DNA from 2 places in the Micrococcus sp. iso_239 genome. Region 2 is predicted to be linked to the other one. Evidence: predicted binding sites of a transcription regulator. Region 2 holds the regulator's gene; the other holds the start of a gene.
What was found. Region 2 encodes LexA, which represses DNA repair genes until DNA is damaged. Its sites were predicted from a motif close to TCGAACANNTGTTCGA; they were not measured.
Positions count from the first base shown of each region.

Region 1: AC0VX2_RS05120 (DUF6504 family protein) is a predicted target of LexA. The motif match lies at 3,063-3,078, and genes of this name have one in related genera.

Region 1 is NZ_CM149672.1:1,080,240-1,094,933, reverse strand. Features, by position in the region: gene AC0VX2_RS05125 (DNA polymerase III subunit alpha) at 1-2,609, opposite strand, end outside; gene AC0VX2_RS05120 (DUF6504 family protein) at 2,606-2,932, opposite strand; gene AC0VX2_RS05115 (DUF6318 family protein) at 3,377-4,102, shown strand; gene AC0VX2_RS05110 (PKD domain-containing protein) at 4,576-5,046, shown strand; gene AC0VX2_RS05105 (hypothetical protein) at 4,961-5,830, opposite strand; gene AC0VX2_RS05100 (SOS response-associated peptidase) at 6,044-6,865, opposite strand; gene AC0VX2_RS05095 (hypothetical protein) at 6,867-7,019, opposite strand; gene AC0VX2_RS05090 (S-(hydroxymethyl)mycothiol dehydrogenase) at 7,333-8,427, shown strand; gene AC0VX2_RS05085 (MBL fold metallo-hydrolase) at 8,427-9,083, shown strand; gene AC0VX2_RS05080 (uridine kinase family protein) at 9,116-9,736, shown strand; gene AC0VX2_RS05075 (lipoate--protein ligase family protein) at 9,768-10,538, opposite strand; gene AC0VX2_RS05070 (thioesterase family protein) at 10,535-11,401, opposite strand; gene AC0VX2_RS05065 (methionine ABC transporter permease) at 11,490-12,167, opposite strand; gene AC0VX2_RS05060 (methionine ABC transporter ATP-binding protein) at 12,164-13,258, opposite strand; gene AC0VX2_RS05055 (MetQ/NlpA family ABC transporter substrate-binding protein) at 13,262-14,167, opposite strand; gene nrdF (class 1b ribonucleoside-diphosphate reductase subunit beta) at 14,676-14,694, opposite strand, start outside.
Region 2 is NZ_CM149672.1:765,256-779,949, reverse strand. Features, by position in the region: gene AC0VX2_RS03630 (FtsK/SpoIIIE domain-containing protein) at 1-840, shown strand, start outside; gene AC0VX2_RS03625 (dienelactone hydrolase family protein) at 1,372-1,950, shown strand; gene AC0VX2_RS03620 (MFS transporter) at 1,970-3,373, opposite strand; gene AC0VX2_RS03615 (LURP-one-related/scramblase family protein) at 3,445-4,026, opposite strand; gene AC0VX2_RS03610 (LLM class flavin-dependent oxidoreductase) at 4,168-5,358, shown strand; gene AC0VX2_RS03605 (FMN reductase) at 5,355-6,044, shown strand; gene AC0VX2_RS03600 (MarR family winged helix-turn-helix transcriptional regulator) at 6,016-6,561, shown strand; gene AC0VX2_RS03595 (trypsin-like serine protease) at 6,667-7,893, opposite strand; gene AC0VX2_RS03590 (SseB family protein) at 8,016-9,017, opposite strand; gene priA (bifunctional 1-(5-phosphoribosyl)-5-((5-phosphoribosylamino)methylideneamino)imidazole-4-carboxamide isomerase/phosphoribosylanthranilate isomerase PriA) at 9,014-9,799, opposite strand; gene AC0VX2_RS03580 (hypothetical protein) at 9,832-9,990, opposite strand; gene hisH (imidazole glycerol phosphate synthase subunit HisH) at 9,990-10,649, opposite strand; gene hisB (imidazoleglycerol-phosphate dehydratase HisB) at 10,649-11,230, opposite strand; gene AC0VX2_RS03565 (histidinol-phosphate transaminase) at 11,412-12,533, opposite strand; gene AC0VX2_RS03560 (LysM peptidoglycan-binding domain-containing protein) at 12,577-12,951, opposite strand; gene lexA (transcriptional repressor LexA) at 13,243-13,959, shown strand; gene AC0VX2_RS03550 (ATP-dependent DNA helicase) at 14,003-14,694, opposite strand, start outside.

The DNA.
Region 1 (14,694 bases), 310 kb from region 2:
GCGGGGACCCATTCGACGTGGACGTGGCGGGAGGAGGCGTTGACGTCCACGGGGAGGACGGGGATGCCCATGCGGCGGGCCTCGGCGACCATGAGGCGGGCGGGGTACATGCCGGGGTCGTGTTCGAGGATGGCGGCCATGAAGGCGGCGGGGTGGTGGGTCTTGAGCCAGGCGGAGTGGTAGGTGGGGACGGCGAAGGCGGCGCCGTGGGCCTTGCAGAAGCCGAAGGAGCCGAAGGCGGAGAGGGTGGCCCAGACCTCGTCGATGACTTCGAGGGAGTAGCCGCGGGCGAGGGCGCCGGTGCGGAAGGCCTCTTCGACGAGGTGTTCCTGCGGGCCGCCGAGGAGGCGGCGGTGCTCGTCGGCGCGGGCCAGTCCGCAGCCGGTCATGACGTCCATGGTGCGCAGGACCTGTTCGTGGAAGACGGTGACCCCGTGGGTCTCGGCGAGGACGGGCCGCAGGTCGGGGTGCGGGTAGTGGGCGGGTGCCCAGCCGTGCCGCTGTTCAAGGAAGGGTCGGACCATGTCGGACTGCATGGGGCCGGGGCGGAAGAGGGAGATGTCCACGGTGAGGTCGTTGAACTCGCGGGGGGCGAGTTTGCCGACGAGTTCGCGCTGGCCCGGGGACTCGATCTGGAAGCAGCCGAGGGTGTGGGTGGTGCGGATCATCGCGTAGGTGGCGGGGTCGTCGAGGGGCACCTGTTCGAGGTCGATGCGCTCGCCCGTGGTGCGTTCGACCTCGGCGATCGTGTAGGCGATGGCGGACTGCATGCGCACGCCGAGGATGTCGAGCTTGAGGAAGCCCATGGGGTCCATGTCGTGCTTGTCGAACTGGCTCATGGGCAGGCCCATGCCGGAGGGCTGGACGGGGGTGCGGTGCAGCAGGGTGGCGTCGCCGAGGATGACGCCGCAGGGGTGCATGGAGATGTGGCGGGGCAGGCGGTCGAGGCGTTCGGTGAGGTCGACGAGCAGGTCCAGCTGGCGGTCGCCCTCGGCGCGGCCGGACTCGATGCGGCGGGAGAGGCCGCCGAGTTCGGGCATGCGCTGGAGTGCCTCGCGGAAGTTCGAGGCGGAGAAGCGCCAGAGCTGCTTGGCGATGGCGTCCACCTCGGGTTCGGGCATGCCGAGGGCGAGGCCGGCGTCGCGGACGGCGCCGCGGGCCCGGTAGGCGTTCTGCATGCTCATGAGGGTGGTGCGCTCGGCGCCGAAGCGATCGACGACGGCGCGGTAGATCTCGTGGCGGCGGGCGGACTCCACGTCGATGTCGATGTCCGGGAGGGTGGAGCGGTCGGTGGAGAGGAAGCGCTCCATGATCAGGCCGTTGGCCATGGGGTCGACATGGGAGATGCGCAGGGCGTGGTTGACGAGGGAGGAGGCGCCGGAGCCGCGGGCGGCCACGCGGATGCCCATGCCCTCGATGAGGTCGACGACGGCGGCCACGGTGAGGAAGTAGGAGGAGAAGCCGAGTCGGGTGATGATGCCGAGCTCGTGCTCGGCGCGGTCCTGCAGGTCTCGGGCCGCCTGGCTGGTGCCGGGGAGGCCTCCCCCGGTGTGGAGGTGGGGGTAGCGGGCGAGGAGGCCGGTGCGGGTGCGCTCGCGCAGCACGTGCTCCGGGGGGCCGTCGATGCCGATGACGGCGGCCTCGGGGACGCGGGGCACGCCCCAGCCGAGGTCGGTCTCGGGGTCGAGTGCGCAGGCCTCGGCGAGGCGGCGGGTGGCCTCGAGCAGGGGGGCGGGGCGGTCGTCGGCGGCGAAGGCGACCTCGTGGGCGATGCGGTGCATGGCGGCGGTGGACTTGAGCCAGCCCTGTCCGTTGGGCTGCAGGTCGTGGAGGGCGTCGAGGGAGCTGAGGGCACGGACGGCGTCGAGGACGTCCGCGGTGGCGGCACCGTCCGGGGCCGCGTAGCGCACGGCGTTGGTCAGGACGGCGGGGATGCGGGCCTGGCGGGCGGCGCGGAGGGTCTTCACGGCGTGCCCGGTGTCGAGGCGGCGGCCGGGGGCGGAGAGGTGGGTGACGACGTCGGCGTGGGGGCTGCCTGCGGGCAGGGCCGCCTTCCAGCGGCGCAGGGCGGCGAGGCCGGCCGCGTACCGGCGGCGGGCCAGGTGGCGGCCGACGTCCGAGTCCGGGCCGAGGAGGACGAACAGCTCGGGGGTGGGCGGGTTGTCTCGGTTGGCGGCGGTGGGGACCCGGCCGGCCGCCGCGGCGGCGAGCTCGGCGACGCTGGCCCACGGGCTGCCGCCTGCCGCTCCCCCGGTGGTGCGGGCGTGGGCGGCGGAGACGAGCTCGCACAGGGAGCGGTAGCCGGAGCCATGACAGCCTCCTCGGGCGAGCACGACCACGCGGCCGGCGTTCTCGTCCTCGCTCCACCGGACGGCCAGGTCCACGCCCACGATCGGGGTGATGCCGTGGCGCAGGCAGGCGCCCACGTGCTTGGCCATGCCGTAGAGCCCGTCCCGGTCGGTGCAGGCCAGCAGGTCCATGTCCGCGGCCGCGGCGGCGGCCACGAGGTCCTCGGGCCAGCTGACCCCATAGTGGGCGCTGAACGCGGAGGCGACGTGCAGGTGGGCGAAGGGTGCGGCGGTGCGTCCGGCCGCGGCGGCCTGGCTCATGCCGACCGCCTCAGGTCCTGAGCGTGCTCGTGGACGCGCACGAGCCGCCACCGGCCGGAGTCCAGGTGGTGGGCGACGTCGAGGGTCTGCAGGGGCGCGGCGCCGGCCCGGGCCAGGCGGACCTGCAGCCGCCACATCTCGTGGTCGACGAGACCGGCGCCGCGGCCCTTCTCCGCGCGGACCTCCTCCGCCCACCAGCGGCGCCGCTCGAACCAGCGCACGGGGCGCTCTGCGAGGACGTAGTCCCGCCCGTTCCAGCGCAGCCCCTGCGGGGTACCGTCTGCCCCGCACTCCACCGCCACCGACTGTGTGAGGACTCCCATTCTGCTTCTCTCCCTGTGCACTGCTGACCGGACCGACGACGGGGTGCCGTCGGGCGATGGGAGCGCGGCCCGTCCGGCGGACCGGACGCGGGGAAGAAGTGGGAAGGTGGGGCCGCACCCCCGATCGTACTCGAACACGTGTTCGAATGCGATGTGTGCGAAGGTAGGGCGCCCGCCGGACACGTTAAGGACGCATCGCCCCCGGGATGGGAGGGACCGAGTCCTGGCCGCGGACCTCGACCCGACCCTGGGGCGCACATGCACGAGAAAATCGTCTCTTGGGCCGGAAGAAGTGCGCCGGCACGGTCCTGTGGACAATGCGAGCAGGACCACAATCCGCCTGCGTATACTCCGAACCAACCGGGCCTCGCCTGCCACGGGCACCGCACTGCGGGATCAGCGCGGGAGGCGCGGACACACGACGGACATCCAGTTGGAGGGGAAATGTCTCTCACCGCACCCGGGCGCGCCCTGCGCCGCCACCGATTCGCCCAGGCCGGCACGCTCAGCGTGGCCTTGGCGCTCACGCTGACCGCCTGCGGCGGGCAGTCCGAGCCCGCCGAGTCGTCGACGACGTCACCCTCGTCCGCCAAGCCCGCCGTCGAGGCGTCCGCGCCAGCGAGCACGAGCGAGACCGCGGGCGTCAGCTCATCCCCCACGGCCACAACGAGCGAGTCCGGCGAATACGTGCCCGCGTCTGCTGACGGCCCCGCGCGGAACGTGCCCAAGCCAGAGATGCCCGCCGCCATGAAGGAAGAGACCAAGGAGGGCGCCGAGGCGGCGATTCGCTATTTCTGGGACGCGCACTACTACGCCGAGCAGACCGGAGACACGGAACTCCTCGACTCTCTCTACAGCGAGTATTGCGAGTTCTGTTCGGTCCGTAGCGACAGCATTGATGGAATTTATAAGGATGGTGGCTGGTACACCGGCACGGAACCTCGAATTGACTCGATGCTCACTGCACAGTCGGAGAACGGGTACATCTCGACGTTGCTCATCACAACTGAAGACGGGACCGGGTATTCCAGTGATGGCTCCATTCCAGAGGACGCCCGAGTCGCACATGCGTCGAAGCAGCCCTGGCTAGTAGAGGTCTCCTACGACACCAACAACGGCCGCTGGGTGATTGATGAAATGACCTACGAGGGTGGAGACCCGTCTCAATGAAGCACCAGACACTGATTGCTATGGCAGCGGCTATCACGCTAGCTAGTGTCGGAGCGACAGGCGCCTGGGCTGTCACTTCGCCTTCCTCCGCCACCTGCAAATCAACGAATATCAATTATTCCGCTCGATCAGACTCTTTTAATGGAACGTCTCACTGTCGTAATGAAAAAAGGCCTGATCGCAAAAGTGCTGTGACCGCGGGGAGCAGGAGTCGAGACTCTGGCAGAGACTCCCACCTAGAGCACAAGACGGTCAGTGCATGCTTCTCAGGGCAGCTGGGCAATCCGGATTTCGAGAGCTGCCGAGAGCAGGAGGACAACTTCTGCCCCGAGGGTTCATGGATCCGGGCGCAGACCATAGACACCCGTCAACCTGATGCGAATCCCGTCTATGGCGCCCCCAAATGTTGGACGGCCAAGGCCTCCAGCAACGGCGCCCCGCCCGTCTCCATCGACGAGGTCCGCACGCTCCTCGTGCTGGAGCCTGAGATCCGGTCGGACAATGGCGGACGCGGGATCCGCAATGCGGAGACGAACTTCTACGCAGACGCCGAGACGCGCACGCTCGTCACCACCCTCAACGGGGTCGAGGTCGAACTCCGCGCCACGCCGGTGAGCTTCCACTGGGATTACGGGGATGGGTCCCCCACCAAGACCACCTCGGTCGCAGGCCAGAGCCAGCCGGAGTTCAACGTCCCCACCCCCACGAGCCACGTGTACGAGGACACCGGGCAGTACACGGTCCGCCTCACCACCGTGTACATCGGCGAATACCGGGAGGCCGGGGGCGAGTGGGTGCTCATCCCGGGCACCATCAGCCTCGACTCGGCCCCTGTCACCGCGAATATCTGGCGCACCATCACCCGCAATGTCGCCGATGACTGCAGCGTCGACTCCTCAGCCTGGGGCTGCACCGGCCCCATCGAATCCGCTCCGGCCGGCTGAGCACAGACCGCGGGGCGGCCGACGGTCTCCCGTCCACCGCCCCGCGGCCCCCTCGTCGGCCGGGTGTGTCAGACCCGGCGCACCCGCCCCCGGGCCATGAGCACGAGTCCCGCGCCGAGGCCCGCGAGCGCTCCGAGCGCGCCCGCCGAACCTCACGCCCGGTCTCGACCGTGTCCGGGGTCGTGTGGGTCTCCTCCCCGCCCGTTCCCTCCCCCGGTTCCTCCCCGGCCACGGGAGCCGGAGTGTCGACGGGCTCCTGCTCGGCGGGCGGCACCGGGTCCGCCTCGCCGGGAGACGGGGCGTCCTCCCCCGCCGGCACGTTCAGGGCCCAAGGCTTCTGCCCGTCCGCGAGCAACTCGACGAGCGCGAAGACGTCGGACCGCGCCGCGTCCTGGGTGATGATGACGTCCTCACTCTTGGTCATCCCGTCCAGCGACCAGTCGAGGACGAGGCGGTCGTCGGTCGGGTATGTCGCGTCGGCGAGGTAGTGAAACCCGGTGAAGGAGTCCACCGTGGTGTCGCGCCAGAGGGCACCCCAGCGCGGACCCCACGAGAGTTCCGCGACCGCCGCGTCGTCGCCCAGGCCTTCGGACCGGAACGGCAGCAGCACGCCCGACTCGGCGTGCTCCAGCGTGAAGAACCACTCGGGGTTGTCCCCGAACACGGGGTCGGCCAGGCTGTGCTCCCCCCACGCGTAGACGAGCCCGGCAGAGGGGCCTCTGTTGCCCTCCGGAGTGCCGGCGGCCTCATCGTAGAGGGCGGCGGCCACCGGGGTGCCGTCCACGGACAGGGCGAACAGGAGATGGCCGTCTCCGGCCTCGCCGTGGCACCCCTCCGAAAGATGCGGCGCTCATACCGGCCCGGTGACACCCACGCTACGCAGAGCCCATTCTCAGGGGGAGTTCAGAACGGTCTCGGATCCGTCTCGATCCGATCACGATGCCGCGGCACCGCGCTCCCGCGTCTCACGGGCCGATCACCGTCGTCGCCCCGTCCCTCAGAGCAGCGTGCCCTGCTGCTCTCTCATCTCCTGGATCAACTCCGGCCCGTTGTTCCGGACGTTCCCCACGGCGCCCTCCACGGGCCGCAGCGACCAGCCCGCCGCGACGTCGTACGCGCGGGCGCACACCTGGCCCACGAGGGCGTCGGCTTCTTCGGCGGACCCGAGCGTGTCCGGGGTGAGCCACCGGTCCATCGTCTCGGCGTCCATGGGCACGGGCAGCCGGTCGTGCAGCTGGCCGAGTGCGGCGAGCACCGGATCGTCGTCGTCCGCGTCGGGCGCGGCCATGGTGAGGATCGTCGTCGAGAGGACCCAGGCGTCCTCCCCCGCGGCCTTCGCCTCGGGGTCCTGCCACCACTCGTACAGGCCGGCGAACCAGATGACCGGCCCCTCGCCGTCCCCGGCCCCGGCCGGGTGCACGTAGTAGGGCTGCTTCTTCGCGGCCCGCCCGTCGGGACCCTCGGCGCCAGGCTCCGGCGTCTTCCACTCGTAGTAGCCCTCCGCCGGTACGGCGCAGCGGCGGGCGCGGACGGCGGCCCGGAACGTCGGCTTGGAGGCCACGGTCTCCGAGCGCGCGTTGAACGCACGGGACCCCACGGACAGCCCCTTCGCCCACGGCGGCACCAGGCCCCAGCGGGCCACGTGGATCCGCCGGGTCACCCCGGCACCGCCGTCGTCCGCGTGCGCCACGAGGATCGGCACCTCGGCTGTCGGCGCCACGTTCCAGCTCTGGCGCAGCACCAGCTCCTCATTCGTCTCGGCATCGCCCAGGGCCACCAGGTCGCTCGTGGCGCGGGCCATCACGTAGCGGCCGCACACGTCAGCGGTCCCTCCCGTCCCGGCCACGCTCGACATACATCCACGCGATGCCGAGGGCGAAGCCCATCATCGCGCAGCCGAGCACAGTGCCCCAGGGCCTCTCGGTGCCCAGTCCGAACACCACCCCCAGGCCGACGCCGATCAGCAGCCCCACCAGTGGGATGCGCCACTGAGCGAGCGCCCCGGTGCCGTTCCGGGCACCGGCCGGAGCCCCGGCTGGAGCCTCGTGGGCCTCGTCTTCGTCTCTGCCATGTCGTGCCACGGTTCGCCCCTCCGTTCACATCGATGTTGCGGCTCAAGTTGCAGTCTCCCCCGGCCGCCGCGGCGACACCACACACCAGGCCCCCCGGCTGCTCACCGATGCGTCGCACAGACACCTGTGATGGGATGGGCAGAACGAGCCCGCACGTCGCGCCGCCCCACGCATGCGCGGCATCGGGCAGATCCCCACCACCAGGAGGAACAACGTGTCCCAGAAGGTCCGCGGCGTCGTCGCCATGGCGAAGGACGCCCCCGTCACCATCGAGACCATCGTCATCCCCGATCCGGGACCCGGCGAGGCCGTCGTCGACATCAAGACCTGCGGCGTCTGCCACACGGATCTGCACTACCAGCAGGGCGGGATCGGCGACGAGTACCCGTACCTGCTCGGCCACGAGGCCACGGGTGTGGTCTCCGCGATCGGCGAGGGCGTCGACCACGTCAAGGTCGGCGACACCGTGATCCTCAACTGGCGCGCCGTGTGCGGCGAGTGCCGCGCGTGCCGCAAGGGCGAACCGAAGTACTGCTTCAACACCCACAACGCGACCCAGAAGATGACCCTCGAGGACGGCACGGAGCTGTCCCCGGCCCTGGGCATCGGGGCGTTCGCGGACAAGACGCTCGTCCACGCCAAGCAGTGCACCCAGGTCGACGGCGTCGACACTCCCGAGGAACAGGCCGCGGTCGGCCTGCTCGGCTGCGGGATCATGGCCGGCATCGGCGCGGCCATCAACACCGGCGAGGTCAAGCGCGGCGAGTCCGTGGCCGTGATCGGCTGCGGCGGCGTCGGCGTGGCCGCGATCGCCGGGGCGAAGCTCGCCGGCGCCACCACGATCATCGCGGTGGACATCGACGCCAAGAAGCTCGCCAAGGCCAAGGAGCTCGGCGCCACCCACACCGTGAACTCGAAGGACGAGGACCCCGTGGAGGCCATCCGCGCGGCGACCGGCGGCTTCGGCGCCGACGTGGTCATCGAGGCGGTCGGCCGCCCGGAGACCTACGAGCAGGCGTTCTACGCCCGGGACCTGGCCGGCCGCGTCGTCCTGGTGGGCGTGCCCACCCCCGGCATGGAGCTGAAGCTGCCCCTGCCGGAGGTGTTCGGCCGCGGCGGCGCGCTGAAGTCCTCGTGGTACGGCGACTGCCTGCCGGAGCGCGACTTCCCCATGCTCGTGGACCAGTACCGCCTGGGCCGCCTGCCGCTGGACGAGTTCGTCACGGAAACCATCGCCCTGGACGAGGTGAACGAGGCCTTCGAGACGATGAAGTCCGGCGACGTCCTGCGCTCGGTGGTGGTGCTCTGATGGCGCGCATCGATCACCTGGTCACCTCCGGCACGTTCTCCCTGGACGGGGAGACGTTCGACGTGGACAACAACGTGTGGATCGTCGGCGGCGCGGAGCAGTGCGTCGTCATCGACCCGGCCCATGACGCCTCGGCCGTCTGGAAGAAGGTGAACGGCCGCCAGGTGCTGGCCATCGTCCTCACCCACGGCCACGACGACCACATCCGCCAGGTCCAGGAGTTCCGCCAGATGGTGGACGCCCCCGTGCTGCTCCACCCCGCAGACCGCATGCTCTGGGACGACGTCTTCCCCGACGAGGAGCCCGACGGCGCGCTCGCCGAGGGCGACGTCCTGCGCGTGGCCGGCGTCGAGCTGCGGGTGCTGCACACCCCCGGGCACTCCCCCGGCTCGGTCTGCCTGTACGCCCCCGCCCTGGGCGAGGCCGGCGACGACGGCGCCCCGACCGGCGTCGTGTTCTCCGGCGACACCCTGTTCCAGGGCGGGCCCGGCGCCACCGGCCGCTCGTACTCGGACTTCGACACGATCATCGAGTCCATCCGCGAGCGCCTGTTCCCGCTGCCGGAGGCCACCGTGGTCCACACCGGCCACGGCGACTCCACCACGATCGGCACGGAGAAGCCGCACCTGCAGGAGTGGATCGACCGCGGCCACTGAGGACGCGCCGAGGTGGGGAAGAATGGTCCCCCGTGACCATCCTCCCCGCCTCGCCCCCTCCCTCCGTGATCCTGCTCGGCGGCGCGTCGGGCTCCGGCAAGTCCTACCTGGCCCGGCGGCACGGCCGGCCCCACCTCTCGCTCGATGCGTTCTACCGTCCGCAGTCCGACGACGGCGCCGCGGGCGGGCCCGGCCCCGTGTTCCCGCGCACCCCCTACGGTGAGATCGACTGGGACCACCCCGGAACGTGGGATGAGCAGGCGGCCGTGGACGCCGTCGTCGAACTGCTCGAGGAGGGCGCCACGCGCGTGCCCGACTACGACATCTCCACGTCCTCCGTCCGCGGGCACAGCACCGTCGCGCTCGAGCCGGGCGGGGTGATCGTGGCGGAGGGCATCTTCGCTGAGCGCATGCCCGCCGCCCTGGACCGGGCCAGGGTCCGCTACGCGGCCTGGTACATCGACCAGGCGCGGACCACGACGGCGGCCCGCCGGTTCGTGCGCGACGTCGCCGAACGCCGCAAGCCGGTGCCGTTCCTCGTGCAGCGGGGCTGGTCCCTGTACCGGACGGACGCGGCGCGCCGGGCGGCGGCCGTGGCGGCCGGCTTCACCCCGCGACGCAAGCGGGAGATCATCGCGGATCTCACGGCCTGACGGGCCGCCCGCAGCCGGGCCGCCCGTGCCCTCAGCCGGCGGTGCCCGCGGTGAGGACGGCGAGCTGCTCGTCCACGACCTCGAGCCCGGCGGCGGCGGCCCACGCCGTGTACTCCTCCCGCAGGGCCACGGCGAACGCGGGGACGCTCACCCCGGGGCGCACGTCCTCGGCCGCGCCCGCCGTGCGGGGGTCCATGTCCAGGCCGAGCTCCCGGTAGACGTCGACGAGCACGGCCCGCAGCGGGGCGGGGTCGGACACCACCACGTGGGTGGAGAACAGGAACGCCCCCTTCACCACGCGCTGCGCGGAGCCGGCCAGCTTCACCGGGTAGGTCGGCGCAGGACCCTGCACGGAGAACTCACCCGGGCAGTACTCCCCCGGGATCTCGCCCACGGAGGCGGGCACGTCCATGCGCGCGAACGCCCGCACGAACAGGTCGGCGAACTCGGCGAACCGGGCCTGCTGGGTGAGTGCCGCGTCCTCCTGCTGGCTCAGGTGGTCCACCACCAGGCAGCCGTGATGGTAGGCCGCCGCCCGCCCGCCGGCCCGGCGCACCGCCGGCGCGAAGCCGTGGGCCCGGGCCGCCGCAGCCGCGGCCGCGAAACCGGGCAGCCGCGCGTCGCGCTGGCCGAACGCGACCGTCGGTTCGGGCACGTAGACGCGGATCAGATCGTCGAGGGCCCTTCCCTCGGCCGCGGCGGCGCGGAAGACGGCCAGCTCGCCCATGGCCCAGTCGAGGTCTTCAGCGGCCCCGAGGGTCCGCTCCTGCACGGCCCAGCGCAGCCGGGGAGCTGGGCTCACAGGCCGCCCTCGACCGGCCAGGAGCGCAGGGTGAGGGTCTGCTCGACGTGGGCGAAGGGGCCGTCGTCGTCGTGGAGGACGGTGCTGGTCAGGCCCACGCCGTCCGGGCCCACCGTGACCTGCCCCGCGAGGCCGAGCCAGTGGCCGGTGGGCTCGCGGTACAGGTGGATCTGCAGGTCCACGTTGGGGAAGAACCACCCGCCCGGCTTCGCCGGCAGGGCGGGGGCGATCCCGTTGGCCGCATCGGTGAGGCTGATCAGGCGCACCAGGTCGCTCGTGCTCTCCCCCGCCACCATCTCGCGGTCCGTGGTGAGCCACACCCGGCCGTGGCCCGGCCCGTGGCCGGGCAGGACGACGCCGTCGAGGGAGGCGATGTACCCGCCTCCCCATCCGTGGAGCGCGTTGTGCGACTGCGCCTGCGAGCGCGGCGGGAGGGGCTCGTCCGGCAGCTGGGCGACGGCGGAGGTGTCCGAGGTGGACAGCAGCCAGGCGCGCAGGGTCAGCACGGTGCGGCCCCGGGCGTGGAGCACGGACTCGACGAGCTCGATGGTGCGGCCCGGACGCAGGGTGCGCGTGACCACCTCGAGCTCGCCCGACCAGAGCGTGCCCAGGATGTCGTAGGAGAGCCGTCCCACCCGCAGCCCGGGGGTGGTCTCGTGCGCGGCGACCTCGTGCAGCAGCAGACCCGAGACGGCGGCCATGTGCATCTCCTCTTCCCGCCATGCGCCCTGGGCGTGCACGGTGGAGCGCACGCGGGAGGTCCGGACGCCGTCGGCGTCCACGGTGGGCTCGTCGAGGCGGACGTAGAAGGCCAGGGGATCGTCGGCGACGGAGGTCGCGGGGGTGGAGGTGATGTCGGTCATGGGCCGAAGTCTGCCAGAACGACGACGACGGCCGGTGACCTCCCCGCGGGGATGTCACCGGCCATCTTGGCGTGGGCCCAGCCGGGGTTCAGCGGCGCATGACCTTGCGGGCGATGCCGTTGCCGATCAGCTGCAGCGCCTGGACGAACACGATCACCACGATCACGGCCAGCCAGGTGACCTCCGGGCGGAACCGGTTGTAGCCCTCCACGATGGCGAAGTTGCCGACGCCGCCGCCGCCGATGATGCCCGCCATCGCGGACATGTCCACGAGGGAGATGATCACGAACGTGAAGCCGAGGATCAGCGGGCCGAGGGCCTCGGGCAGCACCACGGTGCGCACGATCCGCATGCGGGAGGCGCCCATCGCGCGGGCGGCCTCGATCACGCCGGGGTCGAGGGAGACGAGGTTCTGCTCCACGATGCGGGCGATCCCGAACGTGGACGCCCAGATCATGCAGAACACCACGGCGGTGTTGCCGATGCCGCTGCCGAGCACCGCGATGGTCAGCGGCTGCAGGGCGGCGATGAGGATGACGAACGGGATGGGCCGGATCAGGTTCACGACGAAGTTCGTGACCAGGTAGACGGCACGGTTGGCGAAGATGCCGCCCGGGCGCGTGGTGTAGAGGACGAGCCCGATCAGCAGGCCGAGGATGCCGCCGAGGATGAAGGCCCAGCCGACCATGTAGAGGGTGTCCCCCACGGCGGTCAGCAGCTCGGGGCCGTAGTACCCCCAGTCGAGGTTCTGGAATCGTTCGATCACTGGTGCACCTCCTGCACGTCCCCGGCGCCGGCCAGCTCCGCGACGAACGCGTCCACCGCGGCGGCCTCGCCCGTGAGCGCCACGGTGAGCAGGCCGTACGCGGAGTCTTTGGTGGCGGACATGCCGCCGTGGACGATCTCGAAGCCCACGCCGCGCGTCGATGCGGTGCCGAGCACGGCCGAGACCGCGGCGGAGTCCTTGAGCGAGACCATGATCAGCCGACCCTCGGTGCGTGCCCGGATGCGGGCCACCTCGTCGGCGTTCGGCCGGTCCTTGAGCGCCGTGGCCACGAAGGACGCGGCGTCGGCGGAGTGGGCGGGCCGGGAGAAGAGGTCGTAGACCTTGCCGGTCTCCACCACGCGGCCGGTGTCCATCACGGCGACGCGGTCGGCGATCGAGCGGATGACCTCCATCTCGTGGGTGATGGCCACGATCGTGACCCCAAGCTCCTCGTTGACGCGGCGCAGCACGGAGAGCACCTCGTGCGTCGTCGAGGGATCCAGGGCGCTGGTGGCCTCGTCCGCGAGCAGGATCTCCGGCTCGGCGGCCAGGGCGCGGGCGATGCCGACGCGCTGCTTCTGGCCGCCCGAGAGCTGCTCCGGGTAGTGCTTGGCCTTGTCCGCCAGGCCGACGAACTCGAGCAGCTCCGCCACGCGAGCGCGGCGCGTGGACCGCGGCCAGCCGGCCGTGTCCAGGGCGAACTCGATGTTCCCGGCCACCGTGCGGGAGGTCAGCAGGTTGAACTGCTGGAACACCATGCCGATGCGGGTGCGCAGCGGACGCAGCTTCGCTTCGGAGAGGTGGGAGACCTGCTGGCCCAGCACCGTGACGGTGCCCGACGTCGGCTTCTCCAGCCCGTTGATCATGCGGATCAGGGTGGACTTGCCAGCGCCGGAGAAGCCGATGACGCCGAAGACCTCGCCGCGGTTCACGGTGAGCGAGACGTCGTCCACGGCCTTCACCCCGGCACCCTTCTTGCCCCCGAAGACGCGGCTGACGTGGTCGAAGACGATGACCGGCTCCCCCGGGGCGCCCGCAGAGGGGCGCCCCGGGGTGACCGCGTCACGGTTGGATGTACGGGAACCTGCCATGGATCAGGCGCCCTGCTTCGCGATCGCGTCCTGGTACTGCTTCAGGGTCTCGTCGATCTGGGCGGCGTCGAGCTGCACCGGCACGCTGGTGCCGGAGGAGAGCTTCGCGGACTCATCCAGCACGGCCTGCTCGTGGTACAGGGCCGCGATCTTCTTGTAGGTCTCGTTGTCGCGGTCCTCGCGACGCACGGCGAAGCCGTTGACGAACGGCTTGGCGGAGTCGGCCTTGGGGTCGTCCTTGAACAGGGCGGTGTTCGTGTCGATGCCGGCGTCGGCCGAGAACGTGTTGTTGATGACCGAGCCCTGGACGGACTCGAGCGCGTTCACGGTCTGCTGGGCGGCCACGGTCTGGACCTTCACGGTGGAGGCGGCCTCGTCGATGTCCTTCGGCTCCGGGCGGATGGTCTCGTTGGACAGCTTCAACAGGCCGGCGGCGACGAGCACGTTGATGGCGCGGGCCTGGTTCACGGTGTCGTTCGGGATGGCGACGGTGTCGCCCTTCTTGAACTCGGAGACGTCTTTGTACTTCTTGGAGTACAGGGGCAGCGGGATGATCTCGGTGGTCCCGATCAGCGTCAGGTCCTTGCCGGAGGCCTGGTTGTAGTCGGCCAGGTAGGCGATGTGCTGGAACCAGTTCATGTCGATGTCGCCGTTGTCCAGCGCCGGGTTCGGCTGCGTGTACTCGGTGAAGTTGCGGATCTCGACGTCGATGCCGTGCTTCTCCTTGGCGAGCTTCACCAGGGCGCGGTGCGTCTCGTTCTCGGACACGACGCCGATGCGCACGGTCTGGGCGCCGTCGTCGCCCTTCTTCTCGGCCTGCGAGTTGCAGGCGGTCAGGGCGAACGCGCCGACGGCGGCCAAGGACAGGCCGGCGAAGGAGCGGCGGGAGATGTTCGAGGGGGTCGTCATGGGGTTCTCCTTGGAGGACGGTGCGACGTCGCCGGCGCGGGTGGGCACGGCGGGTGCGGAACGGTGCGGGGTGGGCCGTGCGGTGGGTGATTCCCCGCGGGGCACAGCACGGCGGGCGGGGGGCGAGAGACGCCCCGAGCCGGAGGCCGGGATCCTTTCGAACGCTGCTCTTGCCCGTCCCCCAGTCACCGCGGGCTCCCCTCGAGGGGTCTGCACGCAGCGGAGGCGGGCCGCTTCTCGGTCCGTTGCCACCCGTGAACATGGGGTTGGCGAGCGGCTCGTCGTGGGACCACGTGGACCCGCCGAGGCGGGGTCCACAGCCGCTTCTCCTGAAGCTGGGCCCAAGCCTATCGCAGCGTGTGCGCTCCATCGGGCAGGGCGGTGACGCGCAGCGTCATACTGCGGGGCCCGGGGCCGACGTGTGATGCCTCTCGCGGGACGACGACGGCCGGGCGCCTCCGCGGGGAGGCGACCGGCCGTCGTCGGGACGGGGCTCAGGCGGACGGGATCAGAAGTCCCAGTCCTCG
Region 2 (14,694 bases):
TTCCGCGCATCCCAGTGGACGGTCGACGGCGGCACGCCCGTGTGGCGGCGGCTGGGCGAGGCCGCGGCCGCCCCGGCCGTCGCCCCCTGGGAGGCCGTCGTCTCGGTCCTGGTGGAGAACTACGCGGCGGGTGACTGGCCCACACCCCCGCCCGTGGTCACCCCCGCCCTGCCGGAGCGCTGGGTGCCGGACCGCGCTCGCCGGGCCGAGGCCACGGCCCTGGCCCTGCTCGACGACGCGGCCCACGGCCGGCACCGTCCCTGGCGGTGGCCGACCGGCGCGGAGGGACGCACGGCATGGATCGTCGAGGCCGCGGGCGGTCGCGCGGAGACGCTGGCCGCCGTCGTCGAGGTGGCGCTGCGCAGCGGCCGGCCGGTGGCCGTGCTGGACGGCACCGGGGAGGCCGCGACGGCCGCGCGGTCCGGGACGCCGGTGCTGACCCCGGACGCCGAGGGGGCCGGTGAGGCCGTCCTGGCCCGCCTGCGCGAGCTCGCGGCCGCGGGCGGCACGGCGGTGATCACGGGCTGGAACGCGTGGTCCGGCCTGCGCGTCGGGGACACCTACCGCACGGTCGAGGAGGACGTGCACGACTGGCTCGGCCGTCCGGCGGCCGCCGGGCTGCGGTTGGCGGTGTTCGGCGGCCGAGAGCTGGCGACGGGCCGGCTGCTGCTGCACCTGCCCCACCGCTTCTTCGTGCCGGCCGGGACGAACGCCGAGCACCGGCTCATCTGGCCCCGGCTGACCGAGGTCGAGCCCCTGCCGGGGCGGGCCGTGCACATCAGTCCCGCCGTCCCCGAACCCGGCATGCCCTGCCAGCTCGCGTCTCCCGCCCCGGCGTGACCGCACTGACGGCGATTCCCGTGTGACCGCAGCGGAACGGTGGACTCAGCTCCGACGTCCACCCGGCGAGACGTTCTCCCGTCCTCCGTCGAACGTGGATGCCGTGGTCGAGGTCGCCAGGAGCAGTCGGACAGGGCGCCCCTTCGTCGCCGTACGTCCGAAGCGGCCGCGGCATCGTCCGGCGAAGACGTCCCGAAGGTCGCAGGACGGATGAGGCCAGGAGGCCGCTGGCCGCTCCTGCCTCGAGCAGCCCCGTGACCGATCGCACGAGTGCCTCGGCACTCATGCAGAAGATTCCTCGCCGCTCGCTCGCGCAGTCTCCGACCGCGCGACGTGAAGACTGAGACGGTGCTGTCCTGGGGCCGCCGAGACGAGAACCCAGGGCACCAGTCGGGGAAGCACTGCGCTTGCCCTCCACGCAATGAGCGCCAACTCACCCGTGGCGACAGACGCGAGCCACCTCACGTCTTCGCCCCCGCTCACACACCCCCACGATGGGGCAGCCGCTCACCGCGGTCTACGCTCTGACCCATGGCGCAGATCATCCTCTTCCACCACGCCCTCGGTCTCACGGACGGCGTGCGCGCGCTCGCCGACCAGATCGCCGCCGGCGGTCACACGGTCCACACCCCTGACCTCTACGACGGCCGCACCTTCGCCACCGTGGACGAGGGTGTCGCCCACGCCCAACAGATCGGCTTCGAGGAGATCGGCCGGCGCGGCATGCGGGCGTGTGCCCAGCACCAGGAGGCCTCCGTCGTCGCGGGCATCAGCATGGGTGTGATGCCCGCCTGGCGTGCCGCCCAGGTGGTCCCCGGCTTCCGCGCGTGCATCGCCATGGCCGGCGCCGAGGCCCTCGACGCCTACGCCCCGCTCTGGCAGCCCCACACCGCCCTGCAGATCCACCTCGGCACCCGCGACCCCTGGGCCCTCGAGGGCGACCTCGAGACCGCCCGCTCCTACGCGGCCACCGCCGAGCACCCGGACCGCCCCGCCGACCTCTTCGAGTACGACACGGAGCGGCACCTGTTCATGGACTCCTCCACCGCGGACTTCGACGCGGACCTCACCGCCGTGCTGGTCCGCCGCATCCACGAGCTCCTGGCCTGATGCGCGGAGCAGGCCCAGCTCAGGCGGAGCGCCGCCCGCGCGCCACCGTCGCCAGGGCGGCCAGCAGCACGAGCACGAAGCCCGCGGCCGCCGCGAACACGTAGCCCGCGGACGGGGCCATGCCGTCGATGAACACGCCGGCCAGCGGGGCGCCCATGGCGGCGCCGGCGGTCATGGCCGAGCCGTAGAAGCCCATCGCCTCGCCACGCCGCTCCTCCACCACGAGGTGCGAGAGCCGGGACGAGGCCGAGGCCAGGGTCGGCGCCGTCAGCAGGCCCGAGGGGATCGAGGCCAGCGCGAGCGCCCACACCCCGTCCACGAGCGCGAGCGGCACCGTCGCCACGGCGAACAGCGCCATCAGCAGGTACGGGTGCACCTGGCGGCCCCAGGCCCCGTAGAACAGCCCGCCCACGGCGGAGGCGCCGCACCAGAACGCGTACACCAGACCCACCGACGCCGCGGCGCCCTGCGACTCCAGCTCGGCCACCATCGAGACCTCGGTGCCGACCATGACGATCCCGGCCGCCATCGACACCACGAGCACGCCGAGCACCTCCGACCCAACCCAGGAGAAGTGGCTCCGCCGCCACTGCCGCAGCCGCTCGGCCCGGGCCCGGCGCGGCGCCGTCGTCGGCCCGGAGCCGTCCGCGGCGATGACGGGCAGCGACCCGGTGACGAGGGGGATGGCCTCCGTAATGGCCGGCAGCGCGCCGGTGGCCAGGCTGGGGGCGGCCATCTCCACGTGCATGGGCGCGGCGGTCACCGCCTGGGCGATCGCCTCCTGACGGTCCTGCTCCTCGGTGTAGGGATCCTCGGTCGCCGGTCCGACGACGGCCAGCTGACTCGACCGTGTCGGCGGGTTGAACCACATCAGCAGGATGCCGCCCAGCGCGCTGGAGAGGCCGACGATGGTCAGGCCGAGGGCACTCGACCACGTGGCCGCGACGACGGCGCCCAGCGCCGGGCCCATCATGAAGATCGTCTCCGTGACGATGGAGTCCAGGGCAAACGCCGTCTGCCGGTCCTTGCCGTGGGTGAGCACGCCGAGTCCCTGCCGGACGACGGAGAAGATCGGCAGTGAGAACACGCCGCCCAGGAACACGGCCAGGAGCATCGGCCAGAACGGCAGCCACGGGACGATCGGCCAGATCACCGCCTCCGCGATCACGGAAGGCAACAGTGCACGGCGCAGCCCCTTCGCGTCCACCACGCGGCCCCGCCACGGCGAGCCCACCGCGATGCCCAGCGTCATCGCCGCCCCGGCCAGGCCGGCCTGGCCGTAGCCCAGGCCCAGCGTGAGAGCCACGTGGAGGGTGAGGATCACCCCGGCCGCGGTGTGCGGGAAGCGGGCGATGAACCCCACCGCCAGCAGATGGCGGATCCGAGGGTCCTGCAACAGCCGTCCGTACGCTCCGAAGTCCACCGTCGAATCCTACGGGAGGGGTCAAGGCACGCCCCGGAGGCGCCGTCGAGACGGCCGCGCGCTCGGCGGACTCAGCCGTTGCTGCGCCGTTCCTTGGCCCGGATCAGGTCGAGGGCGATGGCCGTGCCGAGCACGGCGCAGCGCACCACGGGCGGCATGCCGGGGTCCAGGCGCATCTCGTACCGCGAGCGCCCGGCCAGGGCGTTCATGACGCCTCCGAACCGCGCGGTCACGCGGGCGATCGGCTGCTGGCCCACGGTCATGGCGTAGTCGTGGTCCCACAGGTCGCCGGTCACCGCGAAGCACGTGCCGTCCACGACCTCGACGTTCACGGACGTCCGCAGGAACGCGAACTGGCGGACGAGGTGGGCCAGGGGCAGCCCGTCGGCGTCCAGGATCGCGAAGCGGTCGCGGCCGAACGTGGCCGGGTCGGCGAGGCGGAAGAGCACGCGGCCGTCGTCACCGTCGACCACGTCGAAGCTGCGGTTCCCCATCAGCATTCGGCCCAGGCCCCCGCCCGTAGTGACCACCGAGACGACGGTGCGCCCGTCCGGGTCCGTCACCTGGATGTCGTTGGACAGGAAGCTCGTCACCTGCTGCAGGATGAGGACGTCCGTGTGGGCGAGGCGACCGGCGTCGAAGGCGGGGCTCATGGGACCAGTCTGCCGTGTCGGGCCCTGCGGAATATTCAGGACGGGGCGGCTCGTTGTGCGGTATAGTTCATTTTTGAAGAACACGGCGACGGCGCGGCCGGCACCGTGAGACCCGCCCCCGGGCACACTGAGGAGCACACCATGCAGTTCGGCGTCTTCACGATCGGCGACATCACCGCCGATCCGACGAACGGGACCGCCCCCACCGAGCATCAGCGGATCAAGGACACCGTCAAGATCGCCCGCCACGCCGAGCAGGCGGGCTTCGAGGTGTTCGCGACCGGCCAGCACCACAACCCGCCCTTCGTGGCCCCGGGCAACCCGCCCACGCTGCTGGCCTACCTGGCCGCGCAGACCGAGACCCTCCAGCTCTCCACGGCGACGACCCTGATCACCACCATGGACCCGGTGCGTCTGGCCGAGGACTACGCGTACCTGCAGCACCTCGCCGACGGTCGCGTGGACCTGACGATGGGCCGCGGCAACACCGGCCCCGTGTACCCGTGGTTCGGCAAGGACATCCGCCAGGGCATCCAACTCGCCGTGGAGAACTACAACCTCCTCTACCGCCTGTGGCATGAGGAGACCGTGGACTGGAGCGGCAACCACCGCACCCCGCTGCAGGACTTCACCCTCACCCCGCAGCCCCTGGACGGCGTCGCCCCCTTCGTGTGGCACGGCTCCATCCGCTCCCCCGAGATCGCCGAGCAGGCCGCCTACTACGGCGACGGCTACTTCCACAACAACATCTTCTGGAACAAGGAGCACGTCATCCAGATGGTGCGCCTGTACCGCCAGCGCTACGAGTACTACGGCCACGGCAAGGCCCATCAGGCGTACGTGGCCCTGGGCGGCCAGGCCTACATGGCGAAGAACTCGCAGGACGCCGTGGCGGAGTTCCGCCCCTACTTCGACAACGCGCCGGTCTACGGCCACGGCCCGTCCCTCGAGGACTTCTCGAGGATGACGCCCCTGACGGTCGGCTCGCCGCAGCAGGTCATCGAGCGCACGCTCACGTTCCGCGACTGGGTGGGCGACTACCAGCGTCAGATGTTCCTCATCGACCACGCCGGCCTGCCCACGGACACCGTCCTGCGGCAGATCGACCTCTTCGGCGAGGAGGTCCTGCCCGTGCTGCGCAAGGAGTTCGACGCTCTGAAGCCGGACGACGTCCCGGCGGCCCCGACCCACGAGTTCCTCGTGGCACGCGCCCGCCGCGGCGAGGCTCCCGTGCCCGGCGGCAAGGAGGGATCGCAGGCCCAGCTCGACCGCGCGGCGGCCGCCGAGCAGCGCGCCACCGCCGATGCCGCGAAGGGCGGTGCCGCGCAGTGACCACCCCCGGCGCCCCCGATGCCTCCGCCCCGTTCACGCCGCAGGCCCGGCACCTCGCCGTGGTCTCCGGCGGGTCCGGGGACCCGTCCCAGACCCGCATGCTCGCCGAACGCATGGCGGAGTCCGCCTCGGCGGCGCTCTCCGAGCACGGCGTGGTCCCGCAGATCCACCTGATCACGCTGCGGGAGCTCGCCGTGGACATCGCGCAGGCCCTGGTGACCTTCGCCATCTCCCCGGCCCTGCGCGCCGCCCTGGACGAGGTCGCCCAGGCCGACGCCGTCATCGCGGTCTCGCCCACGTACAAGGCCTCCTACTCGGGCCTGTTCAAGTCCTTCTGGGACCTCGCGGAGCCCACGTCCGTCGTCGGGGTGCCCGTGCTCCTCGGCGCCACCGGCGGCACCGCCCGCCACTCGCTCATGATCGACACCGCCATGCGGCCGCTGTTCGCCTACCTCAAGGCCCGCATCGTGCCGACCGCGGTCTTCGCGGCCTCGGACGACTGGGGCGAGGCGGCCGGCGTGCAGGCCTCGATGCGGACCGACCCGCTGCAGTCCCGCATCCGGGCCGCCGGACGCGACCTGGCCGAGATCACCCTGAGCCGCCCCCCGCGGGCACGCGCCGCCGCGCCCGCGGACATCGACCTGGAGGTGACCCCCTTTGAGCAGCTCCTCAACCCCGGCCCCTGAGCCCGCCGCGCAGGACGCGGCGCCGGCGGAGCCCGACGGCGGCTGGTTCGGCTCCGCATCGGAGGCGCACCGCCCGGTGGACCCGCCCAAGCGCGCCTGGCGCGCCTACTTCGAGGCCACCCAGATGCTCACGGAGGTGGTGGAGCGCCGCCTGAAGCAGGACTGCGGCATGTCGCTGGCCGACTACAACCTGCTGCTGCTCCTCTACGAGTCCCCCGAGGGCCGGCTCCGGCTGGGAGAGCTGGCGTCCCGGATGGTCTTCTCCCCGTCGCGCATCACCTACCAGGTGAAGACGCTCGTGGCCCGCGGCCTGATCGACCGCCGCCCGGTGGCCTGTGACCGGCGGGGCTTCGAGGCCGTCCTCACCGACGAGGGCCGGTCCGCCTTCCGGCGCGCCGCGATCGAGCACGCCCGGCAGGTGGACGAGCTCTTCCTCGGCGACCTGGCGCCGGGCGAGGCGGAGTCCCTCACCCGGATCTTCTCCCGCCTGGGGCGGCGGCTCGAGGGGCTGTGCTGACCACGTCCCCACCTGGCCGGGGTCGCCCCGGCCCCGGGACATGACGAGGCCCGGTGATCCGTGCGGGATCACCGGGCCCCGTCGTGTCGTTCGGGGCGGAATCGATCAGCCGACCAGCTGACCGCCCAGGGTCACGGTGGCGTCCGTGGCGGCACCGGCCGCGTCGACCACGGTCACCACCACGGAGCCGCCCGCGGGCACCTCGGCCGGCACGGGCAGCCAGGCGCGGTACTCGCCGGTGAGGTCCAGGCCGTCCTGGCCGAGGACCGTGCCGTCGGCGTCGTAGGCCGTGACGGTGACGGAGGCGAAGCCGCCCTGATCCGTCTGCGCGACCACCTGGGTGCCGTAGGCGACACCCTCGGCGGGCGCGGCCACGACGTCGGTCACGCCCGGCGCAGCGGCCTCGGCGACCGGGGCCTCAGCAGCGGGGGCCGCCTCGGCGGCCTCCTCCTCCGCGGCGGCCTCGGCGCGGGCCTTGAGCTCGGCCGCGATGGCCTCCTCCTCAGCCGGCGTGAACTCGGTCAGCTCGGACTCGTCCACGGCGGGCTCGCCGCCGGTGGGCAGGTCCTCGTCGGCCACGGGGCCCGCGACGTCGGCGATCGCCGGGGCGGTCTCGGCGGCCGGAGCGGTCTCCGCGGCCGCGGCGGTCTCGGCGGCGGGCGCCGCGGAGGCGTCCAGCGCGTCGAGGGACTCGACCGGGACCATGATCGAGGACATCGCCTGGGCGTCGCAGCCCACCACGTTGCCCTCGGCGTCGAAGGTCACCGGGGCGATGCCCGAGATGACCCCGACCACCCGCTGCTGGGCGTCATAGACGGCCCCGCCCGAGTCGCCGGCGTAGGTCGAGGCGGTGTCGAGGGCAACCTGATCCGCGTACGCGTCGTCGCAGACCGTGGCGGCCTCGAAGGTCTGCGTGTGGGACACGGTGTTCGGCGCGCCCAGCGGCACGGACGAGCCGTGGGTGTAGACGGTCTCGCCCACACCGATGGACGAGGCCGGCCGCGTGGACCAGTCGCCCACGACGTCGACGTCGTCGGCCAGGGCCACGCGGACCGCGTCCACGCCCGAATCGCCGGGCAGTGCCGAGACGGTGCCGATCGCGGTGCCGTCGACGTCGCGGACGGTCGAGCCGATCTGCCATTGGCCCGCACCACAGTGGGCCGCGGTGTAGGCGGTGGCGTCGTCGACGATGGTCAGACTGCACGCCCCGGCCGGCGCGGTGATCGCCGAGCCCTGGGTGAGCGTGGTCTGCGCGAGGGCGGGGCCGGCACCGGCCACCACCACCGCGCCCAGCGCCGCGGTGGCGACGCCGGTCAAGGTTCTGGTTCTCATGGGTACTCCTCGGAGGATGGGAGGCATGGGGCCGGCGCGCGGCGCACGGCCTCCAGGATGGGGTGGGGCCACCACGGGCCCTCCCCTCCCCCTCAACGGTACCGGACAGGCCGGGCGACCGATCAGGGTCGGCGGACCGTGATCTCCACGGAGTCGGCCCGCTCGGCCAGCAGCGGCAGGTCTGCCAGGAGGGTCTTGAGCGTGGCCGTCATCAGGCGCACCCCGGCCGCGTCGGCGTCCCGGGTGGGCATCGCGACGATCTGCAGCTCGGGCCCGGCCCCGCCTCCGTTCATCACCGCGCCGGAGCCCGTGTGCGTGGCCACCCCCGACCCGGGTGCGAGGCCCAGGTTGAGCAGGTTCGGGACCAGGTCGGCGACCTCGGCGATCTCGTCCGCGATCTCCTGGTCCCGATAGGCGGGGGTCCACTCCCTCTGCTGGGCGAGCGACCACACGGCCGGGCGTCGCACCACGTACGTGTGCTCGGCGCCGGCGTCGATGACGACGAGCTCACAGCCCTCGTCCACGGCGGACAGGCAGGCACGCGGCAGCCACACGGCCACGGGTCGGGCGACCGGGTTCCACGCCGTCAGCGCGGGCACGTTCGTGAACACCGGCAGCGCCTGCCGGCCGTCCGGCGCGCGCATGGTCACGAGGGCCACGTCCGCGGCCTTGTCCCCGTGCGCCGCGACGTCGTGCTCGTGACCGGTGTGGTCGGCGTGGTCGTGGACGTCGTCCTCGTCCCCGGCGAGGGTGGGCACGACGGCGGCGAACACGCGGATGCGCGCGAGCACCTCCGTCACCTCCCGCTCACCGGCGGAGCCGTCCGTCAGGGCCGACATGACGGCGGTCCACTCGGCCGGGCTGGTGCCGTCGTCCTCGTCGAACACGTGCAACGGGTTCGCGGAGCCGTCCACGCCGGGGCCGGAGAGGTCACGGCCCTGCCACGGGACGCCCGCGGTGTCCGCGGTGTTCTCGCCCGCGGTCTTCTCCCGCATGCGGTCGAGTGCGGCCCGGATGTGCCCCGGCAGCTCCCGGGCCGCCGGATGCGGCACCGCGACCGTCTCGTCGATCGGACCGAGCCCGTCGTCGCGGGCCAGGCCGCCGTCGTCGTGCGAGCCCGTCACGGGGCGACCGGGCCGGGCTGCTCGGAGCGCGCCTGCTCCACCGTGGCGCCGCCGGCGACGGCCAGCGCCTGCTCCAGGCTGAAGCGGCCGGCGTACAGCGCCTTGCCCATGATCGCGCCCTCGACGCCCTGGCCGGTCATGGCCGCGAGCGCGGCAACGTCCTCGAGGGAGGAGATGCCGCCCGAGGCGACGACCGGCTTCGCGGTCTTCGCGCAGACCTGGGCGAGCAGCTCCGTGTTCGGCCCCTTGAGCGTGCCGTCCTTCGTGACGTCGGTGACCACGTAGCGGGCGCAGCCGGCATCCTCGAGGCGGGCGAGCACCTCCCAGAGGTCGCCGCCCTCCTTGGTCCAGCCGCGGGCGGCGAGCGTGGTGCCGCGCACGTCGAGGCCCACGGCCACCCGGTCGCCGAAGCGCTCGATGACGCGCGCGGTCCAGTCCGGGTCCTCGAGGGCGGCGGTGCCCAGGTTCACGCGCGCCGCACCCATCTCGAGGGCGTTCTCGAGCGAGGCGTCGTCGCGGATGCCGCCGGACAGCTCGATCTTCACGCCGATCTCCTCCACCACACGGCGCATGACCTCGCGGTTGTCACCGCGACCGAAGGCCGCGTCCAGGTCCACGAGGTGGATCCACTCCGCGCCGGCGCGCTGCCAGTCCAGGGCGGCGGTGACCGGGTCGCCGTACGAGGTGGCGCTGCCGGCCTCGCCCTGGACGAGGCGGACGGCCTGGCCGTCCTGGACGTCGACGGCGGGCAGCAGCTCGAGGGCGGGGGCGTTCGGGGTCATGGGGTTCCTCTCGGGTGGGGCGGCCGGCGCGGTCAGGCGCCGACGGTCAGGAAGGAGGCGGCGATGGCCATGCCGGCCAGCACGAGGACGATCACGATGGCCCACAGCGGCGCCTTCTGCGTGCGCATGGACCAGGCGGCGCCGAGCAGCAGCCCGCCGAGGGCGAGGTAGAGGACGGACCAGTAGGGCATCAGAGGGTCTCCAGCCAGTTGCGCAGCAGCTGCAGCCCGGCGTCCCCGGACTTCTCGGGGTGGAACTGCGTGGCCGACAGGGGGCCGTTCTCCACGGCGGCGATGAAGTCCGCGCCGTGGTGCGCCCAGGTGACCTGGGGCGGACGCATGGCGGAGATCGTCTGGTCGAACTCCCATTCGAGCACGCCGTAGGAGTGGACGAAGTAGAACCGCTCGTCCTCGATGCCCGCGAAGAGGGCGCTGCCCTCGGGCGGCCGGACGGTGTTCCAGCCCATGTGGGGCAGGACCTCGGCGGGCAGCTCGGCGACGACACCCGGCCACTCCCCCATGCCTGCGGTGCGCTCGCCGTGCTCGACGCCGGCGTCGAAGAGGATCTGGTGGCCCACGCAGATGCCGAGGACGGGTCGGCCCCCGGCCACGCGGCGGCCGATCCAGCGGGTGCCGCCGACCTCGGTCAGTGCCCGCATCACGGACGCGTACGCCCCGACGCCGGGCACGAGCAGCCCGTCGGCCTCCTGCACGGCCTGCGGATCGCGCGTGAGCTCGACCTCCGCGCCGGCCCGCTCCACGGCACGCAGCGCCGAGTGCACGTTGCCCGAGCCGTAGTCCAGGACGGCGACGCGCGGCCGCACGCCGGGGACGGTGGTGGGGCGGGCCATCAGAGGGCGCCCTTGGTGGAGGGCACGCCGGTCATGCGGGGGTCGTCCTCGACGGCGGCGCGCAGGGCGCGGGCGAAGGCCTTGAACTGCGCCTCGACGATGTGGTGCGGATCCCGGCCTCGCACGACGTCCATGTGGAGGCAGATCGCCGCGTGGTACGTGATCGACTCGAACACATGGCGGGTCATGGAACCGGTGAAGTGCCCGCCGATGAGGTGGTACTGCTGGCCCTCGGGCTCGCCCTCGTGCACGAGGTACGGCCGGCCGGAGACGTCGACGACGGCGCGCGCCAGCGCCTCGTCCAGCGGCACGGACGCCTCGCCGAAGCGGCGGATGCCGGACTTGTCCCCGAGCGCGGTCTTGAGCACCTCGCCCAGGGTGATGGCGACGTCCTCGACCGTGTGGTGCACGTCGATGTGCGTGTCCCCGGTGGCACGGACCGTCAGGTCGATCTGGGAGTGCCGGGACAGCGCGGTGAGCATGTGGTCGTAGAACGGCACGGTGGTGGAGATCTCAGCGCGGCCGGTGCCGTCCAGATCCATCTCGACGTACACGTCCGACTCGCTCGTGGTGCGCGTCATGCGCGCACGGCGTCCGGAGATCAACTCGGCTGCCACGGGTCCTCCTCGGGCTGGGTCCGCACCGGTCCGGGACGGGTGCGGGGGGATGCGGGTGCGCGCGGCCGGTGCCGGCGGGCCGGGGCGCCGCGCGCGCTGTCCCTATCCTAGGGAGCCGGGCGGACGCCGAGACTCCGGTGACGCCTCAGGACCGGTCCCCGGTCTCGCCGAGGACCTCCGCGAGAGCGGTGAGGAACGCCGTCGTCTCCGCCTCGGTGCCGGCGGTGACGCGCAGGTGGTGCGGGATGCCGACGTCCCGCACGAGGACGCCGCGGTCGAGCAGGCGGCGCCACACGTCGGACGCGTCCTCGAGGTGACCGAAGAAGACGAAGTTCGAGTCGGACACCGAGGGCCTCAGTCCCAGGCCGCGCAGGGTGGAGACGATGCGGTCGCGCTGGGCCTTGATGTCCTCCACGGTGCGCAGCAGCGCGTCCACGTGATCGAGGGCGGCCTCCGCCGTGGCCTGCGTGACCGCGGAGAGGTGGTACGGCAGGCGCACCAGGCGCAGGGCGTCGGCGACGGCGGGGTCCGCGGCCAGGTAGCCCAGGCGCGCGCCGGCCAGGGCGAACGCCTTGGACATGGTGCGCGTGACGATCAGCCGCTCACGGCCGGGCAGGAGGGTGAGGGCGGAGCGGGTGCCGGCGAGGGCGAACTCCGCGTAGGCCTCGTCCACGACGACCATGGCGCCGGGCCCGCCGGCGGCCTCGTTCTGCGCCTGCGCGGCGTACACGGCCTCGATGGTCGCCAGGTCCAGGGCGGTGCCCGTCGGGTTGTTGGGCGAGGCCAGGAAGACGACGTGCGGACGGTGCTCCCGCACCATGGCCGCCGCGTGCTCGGCGCTGAGGGTGTGGTCTTCGGCACGGCCGCCGTCCACGAACACGGTGTCCGTGCCGCCGGCCAGCAGCGGGTACATGGAGTACGAGGGCAGGAAGCTCAGCAGTGTCCGCCCGGGGCCGCCGAAGGCCTGGAGGATCTGCTGCAGGATCTCGTTGGAGCCGTTTCCGGCCCACACGTGGTCCGCCGTGAGGCCGTGGCCGAGGTAGCCGGCGAGCGCACGTCGCAGCCCCGTGAACTCGCGGTCCGGGTAGCGGTTCAGCCCCCCGGCGACGGCCGCGACCCGCTCGGCGATGGCGGTGGCGACCTCCTCCGGCACCGGATGCGTGTTCTCGTTGGTGTTGAGCATGTACGGCACGTCCAGCTGGGGGGCGCCGTAGGGGCTCAGGCCGCGGAGGTTCTCACGCAGGGGCAGAGAGCTGAGGTCGGTCATGGCCGCCAGTCTAGGAAGCGTGGAGGGCGAGGCCCGCCGTGCGTCACCGCGTGGCCGGGACGAACAGCTCCTCGCCCGGCGCGGGGGCCCGGCCCTCGAGCCCGTTGAGCTCGTCGATCGTGGCGATCACCTCGTAGACGTCCGCCTCCGGAGCCACCGTGGTGGCGATGGTCCACAGGCTGTCCCCGGGCATGACCGTGACGGACTGGGTGGCGGGCCCCGCGGTGTCCGCGGACACCGCGGCGGGCGACAGCAGCACACCCAGGAAGAAGGCGGCCGCCAGCGTGGCGGCCACGGCCGCGGCGATCACGGGGATCCCCCGCAGCACGAGGCGGCCGCGGCGGGTCAGACGGATGGTGGCCGGACGCGGCCGCGCCGTCGCGGGCGAGCCGGCGAACTGGGCGGTGGTGAGCGTCATGGTGTCCTCCTCCGGGGCGGATGCCCTCCAGGTGATCGAACATGTGTTCGAATCCGTTCGAATGCCTTTCTAGCACAGGTGTTCGAGACATGCCACGACGAGATCGAACATATCTTTGAAGGAGAGGCGGCTCTCCTCTAGGCTCGAGGCCATGCACGGACGCCCCGGAACGCCCCGGGACCGCCAAGACACAGGCAACCAGCGGGGGCGGACACGGTAAGCGTCCGGACGGCAGCCGGACGCCGGAACACGAGTCCGGCCACCATCACCCCGGGAGAACGGACGGCAGCCATGAGCACCACCGACGATCAGCCGGCGGCGCGCGCGCCGCTCACCGACCGCCAGCGGCGGATCGTGCAGACCATCCGGGACGCGATCGCCGACCACGGCTACCCGCCCTCCATGCGCGAGATCGGCGACGCCGCGGGCCTGGCCTCGCTCTCCTCCGTCACGCACCAGCTGGGCCGTCTCGAGCGGCACGGCTACATCCGGCGCGACCCCGGACGCCCGCGTGCCCTCGAGGTGCTGCTCGACGTGGACGGCACCCCGCTGGGCGAGGCCGCCTCCCCCACCGCTGCGCCGTCGTCGCGGGTCTCCGCGATCCCCGCGTGGCACACCGGCGCAGACGAGGCGGACAGCGTGCCGGTCCCCTGGGTCGGCCGCATCGCGGCGGGCGGCCCGGTCCTGGCTGAGCAGCAGGTCGAGGACGTCATGGCGATCCCGCGACGCCTCACGGGCGAGGGCGAGCTGTTCATGCTGCGCGTCACGGGCGACTCGATGGTGGACGCCGCGATCTGCGACGGCGACTGGGTGGTGGTGCGCCGGCAGGACACGGCGGAGAATGGCGACATCGTCGCGGCCCTCCTCGACGACGAGGCCACCGTGAAGACCTTCCGCCGCCGCGACGGGCACACCTGGCTCCTCCCCCAGAACACGGCCTACGAGCCCATCCTCGGCGATCACGCCACCGTGATGGGGCGGGTCGTCACGGTCCTGCGTTCGCTCTGACCCGCTCCCTCCGGCCGGGCCGACGGCCCGAGGCCGAGCGAGGTCAATCGCCCGAGGCGAGCCGTGCCAGCACCCCGCGGACGACGTCGCGGTCCGTGGTGCGCCAGAAGTCCGGCAGGGCGCTCGTGATGTAGCCGCCGTACCGCTCGGTGGCCAGGCGGGGGTCCAGCACGGCCACCACGCCGCGGTCCGTCACGGAGCGCACGAGGCGCCCGGCGCCCTGGGCCATGCGCACGGCCGCATGCGTGGCGGAGATCCGCATGAACCCGTTGCCGCCGTGCCGGGCGACGTCCCGGGTGCGGGCCTGGGAGAGCGGGTCGTCCGGCCGCGGGAACGGGATGCGGTCGATCACCACGAGCCGCAGCGAGTTCCCCGGCACGTCCACGCCCTGCCACAGGCTCATGGTCCCGAACAGGGACGTGTCCGGCTCCTCGGAGAACTGGCGCACGAGGGCGGAGAGGGTCGCGTCCCCCTGGCACAGGATCGTGGTCTTCGGCCCGAGCCGACGGCGCATCTCGGCGGCGGCGTCCTCGGCCGCCCGGCGCGAGGAGAACAGGCCGAGGGCCCCGCCCCGCGACGCCCTCAGGAGCGCCTCGAGCTCATCCAGGGACTCCGGCGAGGCCGTCCTGCCGGGCCGGGGCAGGTGCCGGGCCACGTAGAGCACCCCCTGACGCGGGTAGTCGAAGGGGCTGCCGACGTCGAGGGCCTCGAACTTCGGGGCGTCCGGACCGGCCA